3 regions of the Achromobacter mucicolens genome follow, and region 1 is predicted to be linked to each of the others. Evidence: predicted binding sites of a transcription regulator. Region 1 holds the regulator's gene; each other region holds the start of a gene.
The links. Region 1 encodes FNR, which switches genes on or off when oxygen is low (the NO sensors DNR and NnrR bind a similar motif). Its sites were predicted from a motif close to TTGATNNNNATCAA; they were not measured.
Positions count from the first base shown of each region.

Region 2: QEP15_RS02080 (universal stress protein) is a predicted target of FNR. The motif match lies at 3,511-3,524, and genes of this name have one in related genera.
Region 3: azu (azurin) is a predicted target of FNR. The motif match lies at 3,266-3,279, and genes of this name have one in related genera.

Region 1 covers NZ_CP123364.1:3,475,572-3,481,984, reverse strand. Annotated here, with positions in the region: gene QEP15_RS15870 (DUF899 domain-containing protein) at 1-591, opposite strand, end outside; gene QEP15_RS15865 (SRPBCC family protein) at 643-1,092, opposite strand; gene QEP15_RS15860 (ArsR/SmtB family transcription factor) at 993-1,430, opposite strand; gene QEP15_RS15855 (hypothetical protein) at 1,503-2,654, opposite strand; gene fnr (fumarate/nitrate reduction transcriptional regulator Fnr) at 2,669-3,397, opposite strand; gene QEP15_RS15845 (gamma-glutamylcyclotransferase family protein) at 3,495-3,941, opposite strand; gene clpB (ATP-dependent chaperone ClpB) at 4,080-6,413, shown strand, end outside.
Region 2 covers NZ_CP123364.1:450,872-457,284, reverse strand. Annotated here, with positions in the region: gene pxpB (5-oxoprolinase subunit PxpB) at 1-159, shown strand, start outside; gene QEP15_RS02100 (5-oxoprolinase subunit C family protein) at 156-1,148, shown strand; gene QEP15_RS02095 (LamB/YcsF family protein) at 1,162-1,929, shown strand; gene QEP15_RS02090 (GntR family transcriptional regulator) at 1,952-2,623, opposite strand; gene QEP15_RS02085 (trimeric intracellular cation channel family protein) at 2,774-3,412, opposite strand; gene QEP15_RS02080 (universal stress protein) at 3,636-4,499, shown strand; gene QEP15_RS02075 (muropeptide transporter) at 4,564-5,766, opposite strand; gene metW (methionine biosynthesis protein MetW) at 5,919-6,413, opposite strand, start outside.
Region 3 covers NZ_CP123364.1:3,761,719-3,768,131, reverse strand. Annotated here, with positions in the region: gene nosZ (TAT-dependent nitrous-oxide reductase) at 1-806, opposite strand, end outside; gene QEP15_RS17200 (NosR/NirI family protein) at 860-3,112, opposite strand; gene azu (azurin) at 3,380-3,829, shown strand; gene QEP15_RS17190 (TerC family protein) at 4,034-5,620, shown strand; gene QEP15_RS17185 (undecaprenyl-diphosphate phosphatase) at 5,640-6,413, shown strand, end outside.

The sequences.
Region 1 (6,413 bases):
GATGTCCAGATAGTTGTACGCGCCCGCCAGCCGCTCCACGCCGCGTTCGAAGGCCGAGTAGGTGTGGAAGATCTCGCCGTCGGGATCACGAAAAAAGGCGCTGGCTCCAGGACGTTCCTCGACCGCGCCATCCGCCTGCGGCACGGACGCGCCGAAATCGAAGTTGAAGTCGCCGTCCGCCGAGGAATACCAGTCAAATGCCCAGCCCATGCGGACCTTGAACGCGGCCAGCCGGGCGTACGGCGCGCGCGAGACGGCCACCACCGACACGTCATGGTGCCGCAGATGCATGAGCGCGCTGTCCAGGTGGTCGGCCAGCAGCGAGCAACCCACGCAGCCTTCCTCCCAGTCCGGACCAAACATGAAGTGATAGACGATGAGCTGGCGCTTGCCGTGAAAGAGGGTCTGCAGGCGCTGCGGCCCCTGCGCGCCTTCAAATGTGTAGGACTTGTCCACCTGCACCCACGGCAAGGCCATGCGGTCGCGGGTCACGGCGTCGGTGGCGCGGGTCAGTTCCTTTTCGCGCCGCAAGAGCGCCTCGCGCGCAATGTGCCATTGTTGGCGGGATACGACGGGATGATCGGTTTGCATCGTACGTCTCCTCTTCGTGCCGGGCGCGTTGGCCCGGGCTCGGGTTCAGCGTCAGGCCGCGCCGGCCAGGTGATGGGCCAGCCGCTCCAGGGCGCCCGACCAGCCGTCTTCGTGGCCGTCGCGCGTGGCTTCGTCGACGAAGGGCGTCTGCAGGAAGGCAAGGTCGGTGCCGGCGCCCGCCGCCGTGAATTCCAGCGTGATCAACGAGACTTCCTGCGGGGTGTCGCGCCACGCCCAGGTGAACACCAGGCGGCGATGCGGCGCGACCTCCTGATAGCGGCCGCTGGCGTGGTGCTCCGCGCCGTCGGCGGTGACGAAGCCCACTTGATAGGCGCCACCCGCCCGCACGTCGGTTTCGGCCAGCAGCACGCGCTGCGTGCCTGCCGGGCCAAACCAGCGCATCAGCGCTTGCGGGTCCGTCCAGGCGCGCCAGACACGTTCGACGGGGGCGTCAAAGCGTCGCTGGAGCCGCAACTCGATGGGGGAGAGTCGGTTTTCCATGGATGGATTTCCTCTTCGTGATACAGGTATCGCGCCAGCGAATCCAGTTGGCCCGTCCAGAACTTCTCGTAGCGCGCCAGCCAGCCGGCGGCGGCGCCCAGGGGGGCGGGAGACAGCGTGCAGCTCACGACCCGGCCATCCTTGGCGCGCGCGATGAGTCCGGCGTCTTCCAGCACCCGCAGGTGTTTCATGAAAGCGGGCAGGGACATGGCATGCGGCTGGGCCAGCGTGCTGACCGAGGCCGTGCCGTTTTCCAGGTCGGCCAGCACCCGGCGCCGCGTGCCATCGGCCAGCGCGGAAAAGATGGCATCGAGGGCGTCATCATTTAACTTAACCATAAGGTTAAGTTTTAGGCCTGCCACGAACGCCTGTCAAGGCGGGAGGCTGCGGAATTTCCCTAGGGGGAGCGCTTATTTCGCGCGAGGCTTGATGATGTCGCAGGCCGCGGCGGTGCGGCTAGCCTGGGCGTCGCCGCCCAGCAGCGCCCGAACGCCACAGATCGACCCGAACATGCGCTTGCCGTCGTGGCCGACGCCGCCGACTTCGAAGGCGGTGTGGCGCAGGGTGACGGGCTTGCCGCCGCGCGCGGCCAGTACGTGTTCGTACTGGACGTAGCCCGTGCCGCGCGCCAGCCGGGTGGCACCCTGGGCTTCGGCGCCGCAGGCCTTGTCCAGCAGGCGGTGTTCGGGGTTGTTGTCGGCGCCGCCCAGCAGGTAGACCACATCGCGCGCGGCGTAGCGCACGAAGAGCGTGGCGTCGTCGGTTTCGCGGGCGTAGGCGGGCAGCTTGTCGGTGCCGTACTTGTACTGGTTGTAGGTCGGGCAGATGCCGCGCTCGTACGGCGCATAGCCTTTGCCGTCGGCGCGGGGCCGTTCGTTGGTCAGGTACAGGTAGGACGACGGATTGGCAATCACGTAGCGCAGCGTGAGGCCGTCGCGGCGCAGTGCGCCATCCAGATTGTTCAGCACCGCGTACCGGTGCACCAGTTGCGCGCCGGCGGAATGGCCGGCCAGCACCAGCCCGGTCAGCGACGGCAGCCGTTTGCGGTCGTTCAGGCTGCGCAGCAAATCATCCAGGACCTGGAACGAGGCGACGGGGGCTGGGCGGCCTGCGGCCTGAATACTTTCCTGGCCGTCTTCCCAGCTGGCCTTGCGCCAGGCGGCCATGCCGGCAAACCCGGAGTCGATGGAGCCGGAAAACCGGGGAGCGAGCACCAGCGTGTCGCCGGCGCGCGCCGGGTCGGCGGCGACCAGCGCCGCGGCGGTTTCGAAGTATTGGTCGGCGTCGCGCTTGACGCCGTGGATGACGATGAGCACCTGCTTGATGCCGCGCAGATCGTCCTTGGTCAAGTCGCGGTTGGCGTAGACCGGCATCTTGTACCGGTGACCGGGCCGACCCAGTTCAACGGTCTGCCAGCGCAGCGGCGCCGCGCGCTTGGGCGCGGGCGTGGCTTCGTCGTAGTCGTAAGGGTCCGGCAGCGGCGTCTGGGCGTGCGCGCTGGCAAATGCCAGCACGGCGGCCACCGCCAGCGCGGCAGGCAGGAGGGCAGGCGCCCGACGCATGGCGCGGCGACTGCTCAGCAGCTCTCGTGTCCCAGCAGTTGCTTGAGCGCCGGCAGGTCCAGGATGCGGACTTCGCGCTGGTTGATCTTGATGAGACCGTCGCGCGCAAAACGCGAGAACAGCCGGCTCACCGTTTCCAGCGTCAGGCCCAGGTAGTTGCCGATTTCTTCGCGGCTCATGCGCAGCACGAACTCGGTCGAGGAATAGCCCAGCGAGGCATAACGCTGCGACAGGTTCAGGAGGAAAGCGGCCAGGCGCTGTTCCGAACGCATGGAGCCCAGCGACGCGAGCATCTGGTGCGAACGCGTGATTTCGCGGCTCATGAGGCGGCGGAACTGCTGCTGCAGCGAGGGCAGGTGCGAGGCCACGCGATCGACTTCGTTCAGGCGGATGACGCAGACCTCGGAGTCTTCGAGCGCCACGGCGGCCGACACGTGCTTGCCGTCCAGCATGCCGTCCATGCCGACGATCTCGCCGGGCAGGTGAAAGCCGGTGATCTGGATCTGGCCGGTGGCGTCTTCAAGTTGCGTCTTGAGGCTGCCGAAGCGCACGCCGTACACGGCGTCCAGCGGATGATCCAGCGAGTAGAGCGTCTTGCCTTTTTCGACGCGGACGCGTTCTTTCACCAGCTCGTCCAGCTTTTCGACTTCAGCGGCTGCCATGCCCACGGGGACGCAGACATGGCCCAGCATGCACGTGGAACAGTGGGCGGCATCAGGGGCAATGGGGACCCGTTTTTGCATACGATGACCTTTAGAGTGCCCATTGCGCGGCGGGCGCCGGAACGGGTGTGAAGCACGAGACAGGCGTCTATTGTAGTCCGTTGTTACTACGGACGTCTTACGAGGGGCCCTTCCGGTCGTCCGGCGTTGTCCGGGAAACACGGTGGACGATCCAGTCGTCCCCGGCGATATCGATCGCCGTGGCCCGCCACGCGGGATCGATCGGGTAGTACTCGCAGTGCAGCAATAGGGGTTCGCCGGGGCCTTCAAGGCGGGCGCAGACCGTCCTGCGCACGAAGCAGCAAGGCTTGCCGGGCTCGTATTCCTCGATCTCGTCCATCAGGGCGAGCAGCGCCGTGCCGACGCGGAAGACGTCGCCGCGGACCCGCCTGCCGTCGTCCACGGGGATGAGTCCGGGCCAGTCGCCAAAATCGACCAGCATGCCGGGCACGCTGGCGGCGCCGACATGGCTGGCCGGGGGCAGGCCGCGCCGTGCGGCGGCCCGGGCGAGGTCGTTGATTTCGCCTGCCCGTAGGGTTCCGTACACAAAAACGTATATGCTCATCGATAAGTTTGCTGCTGCACGTCGAAAACGACCATGAGGGGCGCCGGGTGTTGAAATTGTCTCATCCGGCCACATATTCAGGTTATCGAGCCAGCCGGCACGTATCGGTCAGGCTCCCCACAAGCCAATACGACCATTATGCGATTCGACAAACTTACGACCAAGTTCCAACAAGCGCTGGCCGACGCGCAAAGTCTGGCCTCCCGCAACGATCACCCCTATATCGAACCCGTCCACGTGCTGTCCGCCCTGTTGTCGGATTCCGACAGCGGCGCCGGCAGCCTGCTGGCGCGGGCGGGCGTTGCGGTAAACCGTCTGGGCCCCGCCCTGGAGACGGCGCTCAAGTCCCTGCCGCAAGTGCAGGGCGATGACAACGTCCAGGTGGGCCGCGACCTGCAAGGCGTGCTGACGCGCACCGACAAGGAAGCCGCCCGCCGCGGCGACACCTACATCGCCAGCGAACTGTTCCTGCTTGCGCTGGCCGACGACAAGGGTGAGGCCGGCCGCATCCTGCGCGAGGCGGGCCTGCAGAAAAAGGCCCTGGAAGCCGCGATCGACGCCGTGCGCGGCGGCGAAAACGTCTCCGGCGCGGAAGGCGAGGCCAACCGCGAAGCCCTGTCCAAATACACGCTTGATCTGACCGAGCGCGCCCGCCAGGGCAAGCTCGACCCGGTCATCGGCCGCGACGACGAAATCCGCCGCACCATCCAGATCCTGCAGCGCCGCACCAAGAACAACCCCGTGCTGATCGGCGAACCCGGCGTCGGCAAGACCGCCATCGTCGAAGGCCTGGCGCAGCGCATCGTCAACGACGAGGTGCCCGAGACCCTGCGCGGCAAGCGCGTGTTGTCGCTGGACCTGGCTGCGCTGCTGGCGGGCGCCAAGTTCCGCGGCGAGTTCGAAGAACGCCTGAAGGCCGTGCTGAAAGAGCTGGGCCAGGACGACGGCCGCAACATCGTCTTCATCGACGAACTGCACACCATGGTGGGCGCGGGCAAGGCCGAAGGCGCGATGGACGCGGGCAACATGCTCAAGCCGGCGCTGGCGCGGGGCGAACTGCACTGCATTGGCGCGACCACGCTCGACGAATACCGCAAGTACATCGAAAAGGATGCGGCGCTGGAGCGGCGCTTCCAGAAGGTGCTGGTCGACGAGCCCGACGTGGAGTCCACCATCGCCATCCTGCGCGGTCTGCAGGAACGCTATGAAATCCACCACGGCGTCGAGATCACCGACCCCGCGATCGTGGCGGCCGCCGAGCTGTCGCATCGCTACATCACCGACCGCTTCCTGCCCGACAAGGCCATCGACCTCATCGACGAGGCCGGCGCGCGCATCCGCATGGAGATCGACTCCAAGCCGGAAGTGATGGACAAGCTGGACCGCCGCATCATCCAGCTCAAGATCGAGCGCGAGGCCGTCAAGAAGGAAACGGACGACGCGTCCAAGCGCCGCCTGGGCGTCATCGAGGACGAGCTGCAAAAGCTGCAGCGCGAATACAACGACTTCGAGGAAATCTGGAAGGCCGAGAAGGCCGCCGTGCAGGGCACGCAGGCCATCAAGGAAGAGATCGACAACGTTCGCGCCGAGATGGCGGAATTGCAGCGCAAGGGCCAGTTCGACAAGCTGGCCGAGCTGCAGTATGGCAAGCTGCCGGACCTTGAGGCGCGCCTGAAGGCCGCCGAGGTAGGCGCCGCCGAGGCCGCTGAAAACGCGGAAGGCGACGAAACCCGTCCGCGCCTCTTGCGCACCCGCGTCGGCGCCGAGGAAATCGCCGAAGTCGTCTCGCGCGCCACCGGCATTCCGGTGTCCAAGATGATGCAGGGCGAACGCGAAAAGCTGCTGCACATGGAAGAATTCCTGCACAAGCGCGTGGTGGGCCAGGACGAGGCCGTGCGGCTGGTGTCCGATGCCATCCGCCGCTCCCGTGCCGGGCTGGCCGATCCGGCGCGTCCGTATGGGTCGTTCCTCTTCCTGGGGCCGACCGGCGTCGGCAAGACCGAACTGACCCGTGCGCTGGCCGAGTTCCTGTTCGACTCCGAAGAGCACATGATCCGCATCGACATGAGCGAGTTCATGGAGAAGCATTCGGTGGCGCGGCTGATCGGCGCGCCGCCGGGATACGTGGGTTACGAAGAGGGCGGCTACCTGACCGAGGCCGTGCGGCGCAAGCCCTATAGCGTGGTGCTGCTGGACGAAGTCGAAAAGGCGCATCCGGATGTGTTCAACGTGCTGCTGCAAGTGCTGGACGACGGCCGCCTGACCGACGGGCAGGGTCGCACCGTGGACTTCCGCAACACCGTCATCGTGATGACGTCCAACCTGGGTTCGCAGCATATCCAGACGCTGGCCGGCCAGCCGTACGACGTGGTCAAGGAAGTGGTGTGGGACGAGCTGAAGCAGACGCTGCGGCCGGAATTCCTGAACCGCATCGACGAAGTGGTGGTGTTCCATGGCCTGGAAGCGCAGCAC
Region 2 (6,413 bases), 2.7 Mb from region 1:
AACCGGCTGCCCGGTGGCTGGAACATCATCGGCGCCACGCCGCTCGTCATGTTCGACCCCGCGCGGGAACCCGCCGCGCTCCTGCAGCCCGGCGACACGGTGCGGTTCGTGCCGATTACGCCCGACGAATTCGACCGCATCCGGGGGAGCCGGCCATGAGCGTGACGGTGATCAAGCCCGGCATGCTGTCCAGCTTCCAGGACCACGGGCGCGAAGGCTACCAGCATCAGGGCATTCCGGCAGCCGGCGCCATGGACGAGCGCGCCCACCGGCTGGCCAATGCCCTGGCGGGCAACGAAGGCGATCCGGCCACGCTGGAGATCACGCTGACCGGCCCCACGTTGCGCTTTGACGCGCCGGCCTGCTTTGCGCTGGCCGGCGCCGACCTGGGCGCCACGCTGAACGGCCAGGACATTCCCCTGTTGCGCCCGCTTATCGCGCGGCCCGGCGACGTGCTGGCCTTCGGGGCGCGGCCCGCAACGGGCGTGCGCGCGTATCTGGCCGTGCATGGCGGTTTTGCGCTGACGCCCGTGATGGGCAGCGAGACCACGTATCTGCGCAGCGGTTTCGGCGGTTTTCAGGGGCGCGCACTGGCAAAGGGCGACGTCGTTCCGCTGCGCAGTCCACTGGCGCCGGACTGCAATACCGCCGCCTTGCAAAAGGCGCTGTGGCAGGTGCGCGTGTACCTGCCCGCGGCGCTGGGCAACAAGCAGCGCGAATGCATCCGCTTCCTGCCCGGCGTGCACTGGCCCGAATTCTCGCAATCCAGCCGCCGCGCCTTTTTGGAATCCGAGTTTCGCATCAGTCCGCAGTCCGACCGCATGGGCTACCGCCTGCTTGGCCGGCCGCTGACCATGAATCAGCCGCGGCAGATGCTGTCCGAGGCCGCCTGCTTTGGCACCGTGCAGGTGCCCTCGGGCGGCGAAGCCATCATTCTCATGGCCGACCGGCAAACCACCGGCGGCTATCCCAAGATCGCGCAGATCGCCACCGTGGACCTGCCCGCGCTGGCGCAGTCCGCACCCGGCCAGGTGCTGCGTTTCCAGCGGATCGAGCTGGACGAGGCGCAGCGCCTGGACGGCGAGCGCGAACGCGCGTTCGCGCAATTGCACGACGCGCTTGCGCCGCTGCGCGCGCTGCTGAACTAGAAAGGAAACCGCCATGACCACCCGCATCGACTTGAACTGCGACATGGGCGAAAGCTATGGCGCCTGGACCATGGGCAACGACGCGGCCGTGCTGCAGTACGTCAGCTCGGCCAACATTGCCTGTGGTTTCCATGGCGGCGACCCGGCCACCATGCGCAAGACGGTGGCCGCCGCGCTGGCCCGGGGCGTTGCGCTGGGGGCCCATCCCAGCCTGCAGGACCTGGCCGGTTTCGGCCGCCGCGTCATCCAGATCAGCCCCGACGAAGCCTACGACATCGTCGTCTATCAGATCGGCGCGCTGGCGGGTGTCGCGGCCTCGCAAGGCGCCCGCCTGCATCACGTGAAGGCGCACGGCGCGCTCTACAACATGGCGGCCAAGGATGAGCCGCTGGCAAAGGCGATCTGCCAGGCGGTCAAGGATGTGGATGCGTCGCTGATCCTGTACGGACTGGCCGGCAGCAAGCTGATCGACGCGGCCCGCGCCATCGGCCTGGCGTGCGCCAGCGAAGTCTTCGCGGACCGCTCCTATCAGGACGATGGCTCGCTGACGCCGCGCACGCGCGCGGGCGCCATGATCGAGGACGTGGACGTCGCGGTCGCACAGGTCGTGCGCATGGCGCGCGAAGGCCTGGTACGGTCGGTTGACGGCAAGGATGTGCCGGTGCAGGCCGACACCCTGTGCATCCACGGAGACCAGCCCAATGCGCTGGTCTTTGTCGATGGCATCCGGCGCGCCTTGACGCAGGCCGGCATCGAGGTGCGCACGCCGCCTCGCGCCTGAAGGCGCGCGCGCAGGCCTCTTCCTAAGCGGCGTCCAGCGACGCCTCGCGGTAAGCGCCCAGGATCTCCGGCAGCACTTCCACCACGTACTTGCGGGTCAGTCCGGCGGCGCGGTCGAAATCCCGGCTGCCGAGCGCCTGGATGATGCCTTCCGTGTAGGACGGGATCGTATTGGCTTCGAGCGATTGCCGGGCCAGCATGTAGCCCAGCGGTTCGATCTGTTCGTACAGTTTGCTGAGCATGCTGGTCAACGGCGCGTTGCCGGTGTAGCGCGCCGCGGCCAGATAGAAGTCGCGCGAGGCCGAGATGAAACCGCGCGCGTCCTGACGGCCCATCGCGGCGACGATGGCCTCGTGCAACGTGCCAAGTTCAGCCACCAGCGGCCCGACGTCGGGCATCTCGGCGACCTGCCGGATGCAATACGCCTCCAGTTCCGCACGCAGCATGTACAGATGGCGGATCTGGGTTTCGGTATAGAGCGTGACCCGGAAGCCCTTGCGCTGGATGTGCGTGACCAGGCCGCTCAGCTCCAGCAGGCGCAGCGCCTCCCGGATGGGGCTGCGGCTGGTGCCGAAGCGCTGCTCCAGTTCCTGTTCCCGTAACGGCTGTCCGGGCCGGATAGTGCCGTTCACTATCAACTCACGAATCTGTTCCTGTAGGAAATACGGAATCGTGGCGGGCGCTTTGACGTCCAATCGGCTCCCCTTTTACTGCGACTACGCATGACATGAGACCGTGACAAGATACTCGAAATCTCTTGAAACACAAGTAGAAATAATGTTTCATACTCAAAAGACGGCCGTGTGCCTGCCCGCGAGGGACGGCGTTGTCTGACGATGCGGGGATCAGTGCCAGTCGTCGCGGTAGACGAACTTGGGCATTTGCCAGTTGAAGCGCAGGGCCATGAGGCGCATGGTGAGGCCCGCCGCCAGCGCGATGGGCACCGACGCATTGGCCGACAGCCCGAGCGCCATCGAGCCCAGATACAGCGCGCCGGTCACCAGCGACACGCTGGCGTACAGCTCCTTGCGGAACAGCAGCGGGACCTCGTTGCAGAGCACATCGCGCAGCACCCCGCCGGCGCACCCGGTGATCATGCCGCTGATCAGCACTACGGTGATCGGCAGCTGCATCATCTGCGCCACCTGGCAGCCAATCACCGTGAAAGCCACCAGCCCCAGCGCATCGGCCAAGAGGAACACGCTGCGCAGCCGGCGCATGACCGGCGCGATCAGCGCGGTCAGGATCGCCGCGCCGCCCGTCATCCACAGGTATTCGGGATGCACGACCCAAGTCAGCGGATAGTGCCCCAGCAGCACGTCGCGCAACGAACCGCCGCCCAGCGCCGTCACGCACGCGATGATGCAGACGCCCATCCAGTCCATGTCGCGCCGCCCCGCCGAAAGAGCAGCCGTCATGGCTTCGGCGACGATGGCGACCAGGTACAGCGTGTGCAGCAGGGCGGGCGAAAGATCGGTGAACATGGGTTGGGCGGTAGCGTTGGCAGGCCTCATTGTATTGAGCCTTGCCGGCGCGCGCGCCATTGCCTGCGCGCGCATCATCCCGTACCCTCGGAGCTGTGTTGATTGCGATCAAGCCCCATCTCGTTTCGCGGCGAGACAATGGAGACGTGCCCGACCGGGCGCTATTGGGCCAGGCAGCGCGGACGCGGGAGCCGCCTCTCTGGCCGTAACCGGGAGATTAGGTATGACACAGCAAGTTGGCCCCATACTTCTGGCCACCGACCTCAGTGCGCGCGGCGACCGAGCCCTCGACCGCGCCTTGCAGTTGACCAAGGAACTGAACACCAAGCTGATCATGCTGCATGTCATGGAATCCCATGCCACGCCGCTCACCACGCCGGTATGGCGCCGCCTGTCGCCCGACCACAAGGCCCTTGTCGAACGTGAATTGGCCGAAGACGTGGCCGCCGCCAACGTGCCCGCCGAAGTCGTCGTCACCAAGGGCGAGCCCGTCGCCAGCATCATGGAAACCGCCGACACCTTCGGCTGCTCGCTGATCGTGGCCGGCATTGCCCGCCAGGAAACGCTGGGCCGGCTGCTGCTGGGCACCACGGTCGAAAAACTGGCCCGCCAGGCGCGCCAACCCGTGCTGGTCGTCAAGAACCGTCCGCGCCGCCCCTACCGCGACGTGCTGGTCGCCACCGATTTCTCGGACGGCTCGCGCCAGGCGCTGCGCGCCGCGCTGCAACTGGTGCCCAATGCCGACATCACCTTGTTCAATGCCTACGAAGTGCCGTTCCAGGGCGTGACCAAGCCTGACGACGCGGTCGTGGACAACCTCTACCGAACCGCCGAACAGTGCGCCGAGCGCTTCATCGCCGAAACGCCCGAACTGCCCAAGGGCCGCCCGACCAAGGTGGTGCTGGAAGCCGGCCAGCCCGAAACCGTGCTGGCCGATTACTCCTTCAACCATCGCTCCGATCTGGTCGTCACGGGCACCCATGGCCGCACCGGCATCTTGCGCACCGCCATCGGCAGCGTGGCCGAGCGGCTGCTGGAATCCCTGCCCAGCGATGTGCTGATCGTGCGGCTGAGCGGCGAAGAGTAATCCTGGCCAAGCAAAAGGCGGCGCCCACGCGCCGCCTTTTTTTGGTCTGCCTTCAACTTACGCGCTACGCGTCGCCCTGCTTTTCCATGGTGTCGATCGTGCCGCGCAGGATCTTCAGCAGCACCAGCCCCGGGATGGCGATCACCACCGTCAGCAGGAAGAACCCCGGCCACCCCAGGTGATTGACCAGCGGCGGCGTCAGCGGCCCGGCCAGGTAGGTGCGCCCCACGGCTGACAACGCCGACAGCAGCGCGAATTGCGTGGCCGAGAACCGCTGGCGGCACAGGGCCATCAACAGGCCCACGAAAGACGCCGTGCCCAGCCCGCCGCACAGGTTTTCAATGCCCACGCCGGTGGCCATCAGCCACAGATTCTTCGGACTGACCGCGATCAGCCAGTACGCCAGGTTCGACACCGCCTGCAAGAGGCCAAAGGCCATCAGCGACCGGTACAGCCCCCACCGCGCCATCAGGGATCCGCCCGCCAGCGCGCCGATGATCGTCGCCGCCAGCCCCAGCACCTTGTTCACCGTACCCACTTCGGTGGGCGTGAAGCCCGCGCCGCGGATGAGGAAGGTGGTGGACAACGCGCCGGCGAACGCGTCGCCCAGCTTGTACAGCACGATCAACAGCAACACTGCCAGCGCGCCGCGGCGTGTGAAGAACTCATGCAGGGGTTCGGCGACCGCCTCGCGCAGGCTGCGGGGCGCGCGCGCGACGTGTTCGGGTTCGGGCGCCCACAGCGTGGCAAGCGCGCACAGCAGCATCAGCCCGCCCATCACCATGTAGGTGTTGCCCCACCCGATCCATTGGTCCGCCATGATGAGCGCCAGGCCGCCCGACACGATCATGGCCAGCCGGTAGCCCATGACCTTGATGGCCGCGCCCGCCCCGCGTTCCTCCTTGCGCAGCACGTCCGTGCAATAGGCATCGAAGGCGATGTCCTGCGTGGCGGAAAGAAAGGCGACCAGCACGGCCAAGAGCGCCAGCGGCATCAGCGCCGACGACGGCGACAGCGCGCCCATCGCCAGGATCGCCGCCGCCAGCAGCACCTGCGTGACCAGCATCCAGCCGCGTCGCCGGCCCAGCAGCGGCGGCGCAAAACGGTCCACCAGCGGCGCCCAGAGAAATTTGATGGTGTAGGCCGTGCCTACCAGGGTGAGGAAACCGATTTCCTGCAGCGGCACGCCTTCGACGGTGGCCCAGGCCTGCAATGTGCCGCTGGTCAGGGCCAGCGGCAGCCCGCTGGCAAAGCCCAGGACCAGCAAGGGGGCAACGCGCGGGCTGGTGTAGACGTTGGATACAGCGGTGATGACGGTCTCCTGAGACTAGGCCGGCGGCGTTGCAGATGCTGGCCGCGGGCGTGCCGGCATTTTAGGGCCTGTTGCCCCGTGCCGTCAGGAGGATGCGTGTCGGAATGTCAGGGGGATGCGAAGCGGTACACCGCAAGCGTGCTGCGCCAGCTTGGGAACGCCTTCACTTCCTTGCCTTCGTTGAACGTGGCGCGCTCCAGGATGCGCAGGCCCACTTCGCCGGCCAGCTGTTCGAAGTCGCGCAGCGTGCATAGGTGGATGTTGGGCGTGTTGTACCACTGGTAGGGCATCTGCCCCGTCACGGGCATGCGGCCGCGCAGGATGGCCCAGCCGTGCGGCCAGTAGCCGAAGTTGGGAAACGACACCACGCCGTAACGCGCCACCCGCGCCATTTCGCGCAGGATGTGTTCGGTGCGGTGCATGGACTGCAACGTCTGCGACAGCACGACGGTGTCGAACTGCTTGTCGTCAAAGAGCGCCAGGCCGTCTTCCAGGTTCTGCTGGATGACCTCGACGCCGCGGCGCACGCAGGCGATCACGCAGGTGTCGTCGAGCTCGACGCCGGCGCCCTTGACCTGGCGATGATCGCGCAGATGCGCCAG
Region 3 (6,413 bases), 290 kb from region 1:
TCGACGGTGACGCCTTTCTCGGAGTTGTAGCAGGTGGCAAACGAATACTTGCCCTGGTAGTCGGCATCGCCGTTGTCCAGGTTGCCGTCGACCAGCACCTGCCACGCCACCTTCATGGTGTCGCCGTCCAGCGCCGTGTAGACGGAGAAGAAGTTCTTCTTCGGGTCGTCCAGCACCTTGCCGTCGTTGGGCAGGGGAATGATGTGCTCGCCGTTGGCAAACACGTAACCGGTGCGCGGATAGCGCTGCGGACGCAGGCCGTGCACGCCCGATACGTTGGGCAGCTCGGTGATCTTGTCGGTCTTCATCACGTCAAGGCGGATGCGCGCGACGCGGTTGTTGGCCTTGTCGTTGATGAAGAGGTAGCGGCCGTCGTAGGTCTGGTCGGTGAACGACAGGTGCGGGTGGTGGGCGTCGCCGTTGGGGAACACGCCGCCCTTGTCCTTCAGGAACTCGCGGGTTTCGGGCGTGAGGCCGTCGGTCAGGATCTTGCGGCTTTCGTTGGTGCGGCCCCAGCCCGTGGCGCTGCATTGATTGAAGACGGGGATGCGCACCAGTTCGCGCATCGACGGCAGGCCCAGCACGCGGACTTCGCCCGACTGGCCGCTGGAGTTGAACGCGTAGTATTCGTCCAGTTCACCCGGCGCGACGTGCCCGAGCACGCCGCCGTTGCCGGACTTGGCGTCCTTGCCGTGCGCGGTGGACATCTGCGCCCCGGCAACGAGGCCGGCCGCGCCGGTGATGGCTGCGGTGCCCAGGAAGCTGCGGCGGGTAAGGCCGGCTTTTTCGGGGGTCTTGTCGGACATGGATAACTCCTAGGTAGTGGCGGCGCGGTGCGCCGCGGTACGAAAATCGTGTTTCACGATTCCGGGTTGGGGCGATTCGCCGGGGTGGGGCTGGGCATGCGGTGCAGAACGACTTCGTGCACCGCCGGCTCCGGGGGCGGCGCCGGGCGCCGTTCGCGCTTGGCCTGCTTCTGGATCAGGTGAGGGCACTTCTGCTTGTGGTGGTACAGCATCTGGCAATGCAGGCACTGGATGCACTCGTTCGGGTTGATTTCGCCGGAGGGGTCGATGGCCTGGACGGGGCATTCGATGTTGCAGCGCTGACAGGGGTTGCCGCAGTCGCGGTAGCGCTTGAGCCAGTTGAAGATGCGCAGCCGGGCGGGGATGGCGAGGGCGGCGCCCAGCGGGCACAGGTAGCGGCAGAAGAAGCGCTCGATGAACAGGCCCGCGACAAGCAGCGCCACGGCGAACAGCACGAAGGGCCAATGACGCACGAAGTGCAGGATGATCGCGGTCTTGAAGGGCTCGACTTCGGCGAGCTGCTCGGCGACCGCCAGGTCATACAGCGAGAAGCCGAAAAGCAGCAGGAAGATCACATACTTGAACGTGGACAGCCGCTGCGCCACACCGTGGCGGATCTTCAGCTGACGCACGCCCAGCCGCCGCGCGATGCGGTTGGTCAGTTCCTGCAGCGCGCCAAACGGGCACAGCCAGCCGCAGAACGCGCCGCGGTTCCAGAACACCATGGAGATGGCGGTGGCGCACCACAGGATGAACACCAGCGGGTCCATCAGGAAGTATTCCCAGCGGAAATCGGTGCGCAGGGCAGAGAAGAACGTCAGCACGTTCACGATAGACAGCTGCGCCTGGCCGTACCAGCCGATCCAGAACAGCGCGAAGGCAAGGAACGCCAGGCGCAGGCGGTCGTGCAGCAGCGGGCGCGACGTGAGCTGGTCCTGGAAGAAGAAGATGCCGACGAGCACCGTCAGGGCAACGGTCAGGATGGCGATCTGGCCGGCCTTGCCCTGCCAGATCTGCTTCCACAGCGCGGGCGCGGAATCGGCCTCGGGCGCGGTCGCGGGCGAAGCTTGCGCCGGGCTGGGCGCGGAGGCGGCCGGGGGCGCGACGGAGCGGGTGTAGGCCTGGGGCAGTTCGTAGGGCAGATCGAACGTGACAAATGCCTTGTCCGACACGCTGAGCACGCGCTGCACCATCAGTTGCAGGCGCCACGGCTTGACTGGGTCGAGGGACGCGTCTTCAGGCACCACAAAGAGGGCGACTTCGCGCAGCGCCGGCGCGCCCTTGGCGTTGACGTCGGCCAGACGCTGGTGGTTGCGGTCGCGAAAGCGAAAGGCGCTTTCGTCCTGGATGACTTCGATGCGGTCGAAGATGCCGCCGCGCACGTAGCCCGATCCCTTGAAGGAATACAGGCCGTTGCCCGCCACCAGCACGGCCTGCTGGCCGGGCTTCAAGCGTTCTTTCAGGCGCTGCCAGCCGATGTCGCCCAGCAGGCTGCGGCCGATGGACGGCGCGCTGACCAGCGCCGCATACAGATCGATGAAGGTGTCGTCGGGGCCGCCTTCGCCGTGTTCGGCGGCGTCTTTGCGGCCGGATCGCAGGAACGCCTGATTGACGTCGTCGGGCGTCAGGCGCAGGTTCTTCACGGCGCCCGCGTCGAGCAGTTCCTGCCAGCTCTGCACCGTGTCCTTGTCCTCGTCCAGGACGCGCGTGGCGGCCGGTTGCGCCGCCGGGCGCGCCGCGCCGGACTTGTCGATGCCGTGCGCGCGCGCCACCGCGATGGCCGATCGGGTGATGGTGTCGCCGATCACCATCAGCGTGACGGTGGCGCCGCTGACGATGTCCACGGGCGGCGGCGCGCCGTGGCGGGGCGGGGACTCGACGAAGTTCAGGCCGACGTAGCCCTGGATGAAGTGGTCGACCTTGGACTGGGGAATGCCGATCAGCACGATGGGCTCGTGGTGCTCGACGAGCTTTGCGCCCATGATGCGGCCGTTGTCCGAAAGCCCCACCAGCACGTCGATCGGCTTGCTGGAGTATCCGCGGGTGTTGACTACGTCGGTGGTGAGATAGACCAGACCCAGTTGTTTGCCGCCCGCATAGACGCGGGCGACGGCGGGCTTGCCTTCGACGGGCCCGGTGCGGTCGGCGCCGGGAAAGATATCGGTGATGGGCGTGGCGGCCAGGAATTCAGGCAGGCGTTGCGCCTGCGCCGCTGGCGCCAGGAACAGACAGGAAAGCCAAAATGCAATCAACGCGGCTTGAACGTATCGTGCGACCCGGTGGTGAACTTCGGTACTGCCGCGCATGCTGAACTCTATTCGTCGTGTTTGCTTACAGGCATCCTACGAACATGCACCCGGCACCGGATTGCGGTTTGTCAATTTGGCCCTTTGAATGCTTAATAGCCCTACGAAATGTAGGGGAAGTTCCTTAGTTTTGGGGGGTATGCGGGGTAGGGCTTGATGGATGTCAAGCGATCGATGGGAAGGCGGTCCTACACTGGTCCGCGGCGGCAACGGCGTCTGCATATGGCTGGCGTACGTGCATCGACCGCTGTGTCATCGGAGAATTTCATGCTGGCAAAAGCCACCCTCGCCATCCTTCTTTCCGCCACCAGCCTGCCCGTGCTGGCCGCGCAATGTGAAGCCACCGTCGAAAGCAACGACGCCATGCAGTTCAACGTCAAGGAAATCGTCGTCGACAAGAGCTGCAAGGAATTCACGGTCACCCTCAAGCACGTCGGCAAGATGGCCAAGGTCGCCATGGGCCACAACTGGGTGCTCACCAAGGAAGCCGACAAGCAGGGCGTCGCCACCGACGGAATGGGCGCCGGCCTCGCACAGGATTACGTCAAGGCGGGCGACACCCGCGTCATCGCCCACACCAAGGTCATCGGCGGCGGCGAATCCGACTCCGTCAAGATCGACGTCTCCAAGCTCGCCGCGGGCGAAAACTACGCATTCTTCTGCTCCTTCCCCGGCCACTGGGCCATGATGAAGGGCACGCTGAAAGTCGGCGGCTGATACGCCGACGGGTCTGTTGAGACAAGCAAGAGCCGGCCGGGGGGCCGGCTTTTTCATTGCCGGGCCGCTCCGTTCAGGCGCTTGCAAGCCTTAGTCCTTTCGGGCCAAAGCCTCTGTCCATCAGGCTTACGGAGGGGATACGTCACCGGCATGTCACGGATTTTCCATGTACGATTACCGGTCGTGTAACTTCTGGAGCTCCTGATGGAGTGGCTGCTGGACCCCGCTGCGTGGGTCGGCTTGCTTACCCTGGTCGTCCTAGAGATCGTCCTGGGCATTGATAACCTGATTTTCATCGCCATCCTGGCGGACAAGCTGCCGCCCGCGCAGCGCGATCGCGCACGCATCATGGGCCTGAGCCTCGCGCTGATCATGCGCCTGGGCCTGCTGTCCGTCATGTCCTGGCTGGTCACCCTGACCACCCCGCTGTTCAATATTGGTCCCCTGTCGCCCTCGGGGCGCGACCTGATCCTGATGGTGGGCGGCCTGTTCCTGTTGTTCAAAGGCACCATGGAACTGCACGAGCGCCTGGAAGGCAGCGGGCACGCTGGCGCTTCCGGCCCGCGCGTCTATGCCAGCTTCTGGGTGATCGTCACGCAGATCGTGGTGCTGGATGCGGTGTTCTCGCTGGACTCGGTCATTACCGCCGTCGGCATGGTGGATCACCTGGCCATCATGATGATCGCGGTCATCATCGCCATCGGCATCATGCTGATCGCGTCCAAGCCGCTGACGCGCTTTGTCAACGCCCACCCCACGGTGGTGGTGCTGTGCCTGGGCTTTTTGCTGATGATCGGCTTTTCGCTCCTGGCCGAAGCCTTCGGCTTCAAGGTGCCCAAGGGGTATTTGTACGCGGCCATCGGCTTTTCGGTCGCCATCGAGGCGCTGAACCAGGTCGCCCGCCGCAATCTGCTCAAGCTGGATGCGCGCCGTCCGATGCGCGAACGCACGGCGTCGGCCGTGCTGCGCATGCTGGGCAAGCGGCCGCCCGCCAGCGACGAACCCGATCTGCCGCACGCCGACGGCCCGTCCGTCCAGGCGTTCGGGGTCGAGGAACGCAACATGGTCAGCGGGGTACTGACCCTGGCCGAGCGCTCCATCCGGTCCATCATGACGCCGCGCACCGACGTGTCCTGGATCAACATCGACGACGATCCCGAGAACATCCGCCGCCAGCTCACCGAGGCGCCCCACAGCTTTTTCCCGGTGTGCCGCGGCTCGTTCGACGAAGTGCTGGGCATCGGCCGCGCCAAGGACCTGATCGCCGACCTGATCACCGAGGGCAGGGTGCGCCGCAACCGCCTGCGCGATCCCATCATCGTGCACGAGTCGATCGGCATCCTGCGTCTCATGGACACCCTCAAGCGCTCGCGCGGCCAGCTCGTGCTGGTGGCCGACGAATTCGGCGCCATCGAAGGCTTGGTGACGCCCATCGACGTCTTCGAGGCCATTGCCGGCGAATTCCCCGACGAGGACGAACTGCCCGACATCGTGGCGGATGGCGAAAACACCTGGAAGATCGATGGGGCGGCCGACCTGCACCACGTCGAACAGGTGCTGGAAACCGAAGGCCTGGTCGACGACGCCCAGGACTTCTCCACGCTTGCGGGCTACCTGCTCTCGCGCTTCGGACATCTGCCCAAGCCGGGCGACGTCTGCGAATACCAGATCCACCACCAGCATTTCCGTTTCGAAGTCCTGGAAATGGACGGCCGCCGCATCGCGCTCGTGCGCGTCGAAAAGCGCCCGCAAGAGCATTTCCCTGACGAATCCTCCCTAGCCAACGACTAACAGAAAGAGACCCCAGCCCGTGACCGAGAACACGCTCTATCTGATCAAAGCATTCATCCTGGGCATCCTGGAAGGCCTGACGGAATTCATTCCCGTGTCCAGCACGGGCCACCTCATCCTGGTCGGCGACTGGCTGAATTTCGATTCGGGCGACGGCAAGGTGTTCGAGGTGGTCATCCAGCTGGGATCCATCCTTGCCGTGATGTGGGTCTTCCGGGCCCGACTGCTCCAGCTCATTCGCGGCACGCTGACCGGCGTGCCCAGCGAGGTGGCCTTCACCCGCAACCTGATCCTGGCCTTCCTGCCCGCTGCGGTGATCGGCGCGATCTTCATCAAGACCATCAAATCGGTGTTCTACCACCCGGCAGTGGTGGTGGTGACGCTCGTGCTGGGCGGGCTGATCATGCTGTACGTCGAACGCCGCACGCGCCATACGCCGGGCGACGCGCCGGGCGCGGCGGACGACACCGCGTCCGACGAACGCGCATCGGCCCACACGCTGGAGCAGATCACCTGGAAGCAGGCGCTGGGCGTGGGCGTGGCCCAGTGCTTCGCCATGATTCCCGGCACCTCGCGCTCGGGCGCCACCATCATCGGCGGCATGATCGCGGGCATCCAGCGCAAGACGGCCACCGAGTTCTCGTTCTTCCTGGCCATGCCGACCATGCTGGGCGCGGCGGCCTACGACATGTACAAGAACTTCGGCCTGCTGACCCAGCACGACCTGTCCGGCATCGCCGTGGGCTTCGTCGCCGCATTCCTGAGCGCGATGGTGGTGGTGCGCGCCGTGTTG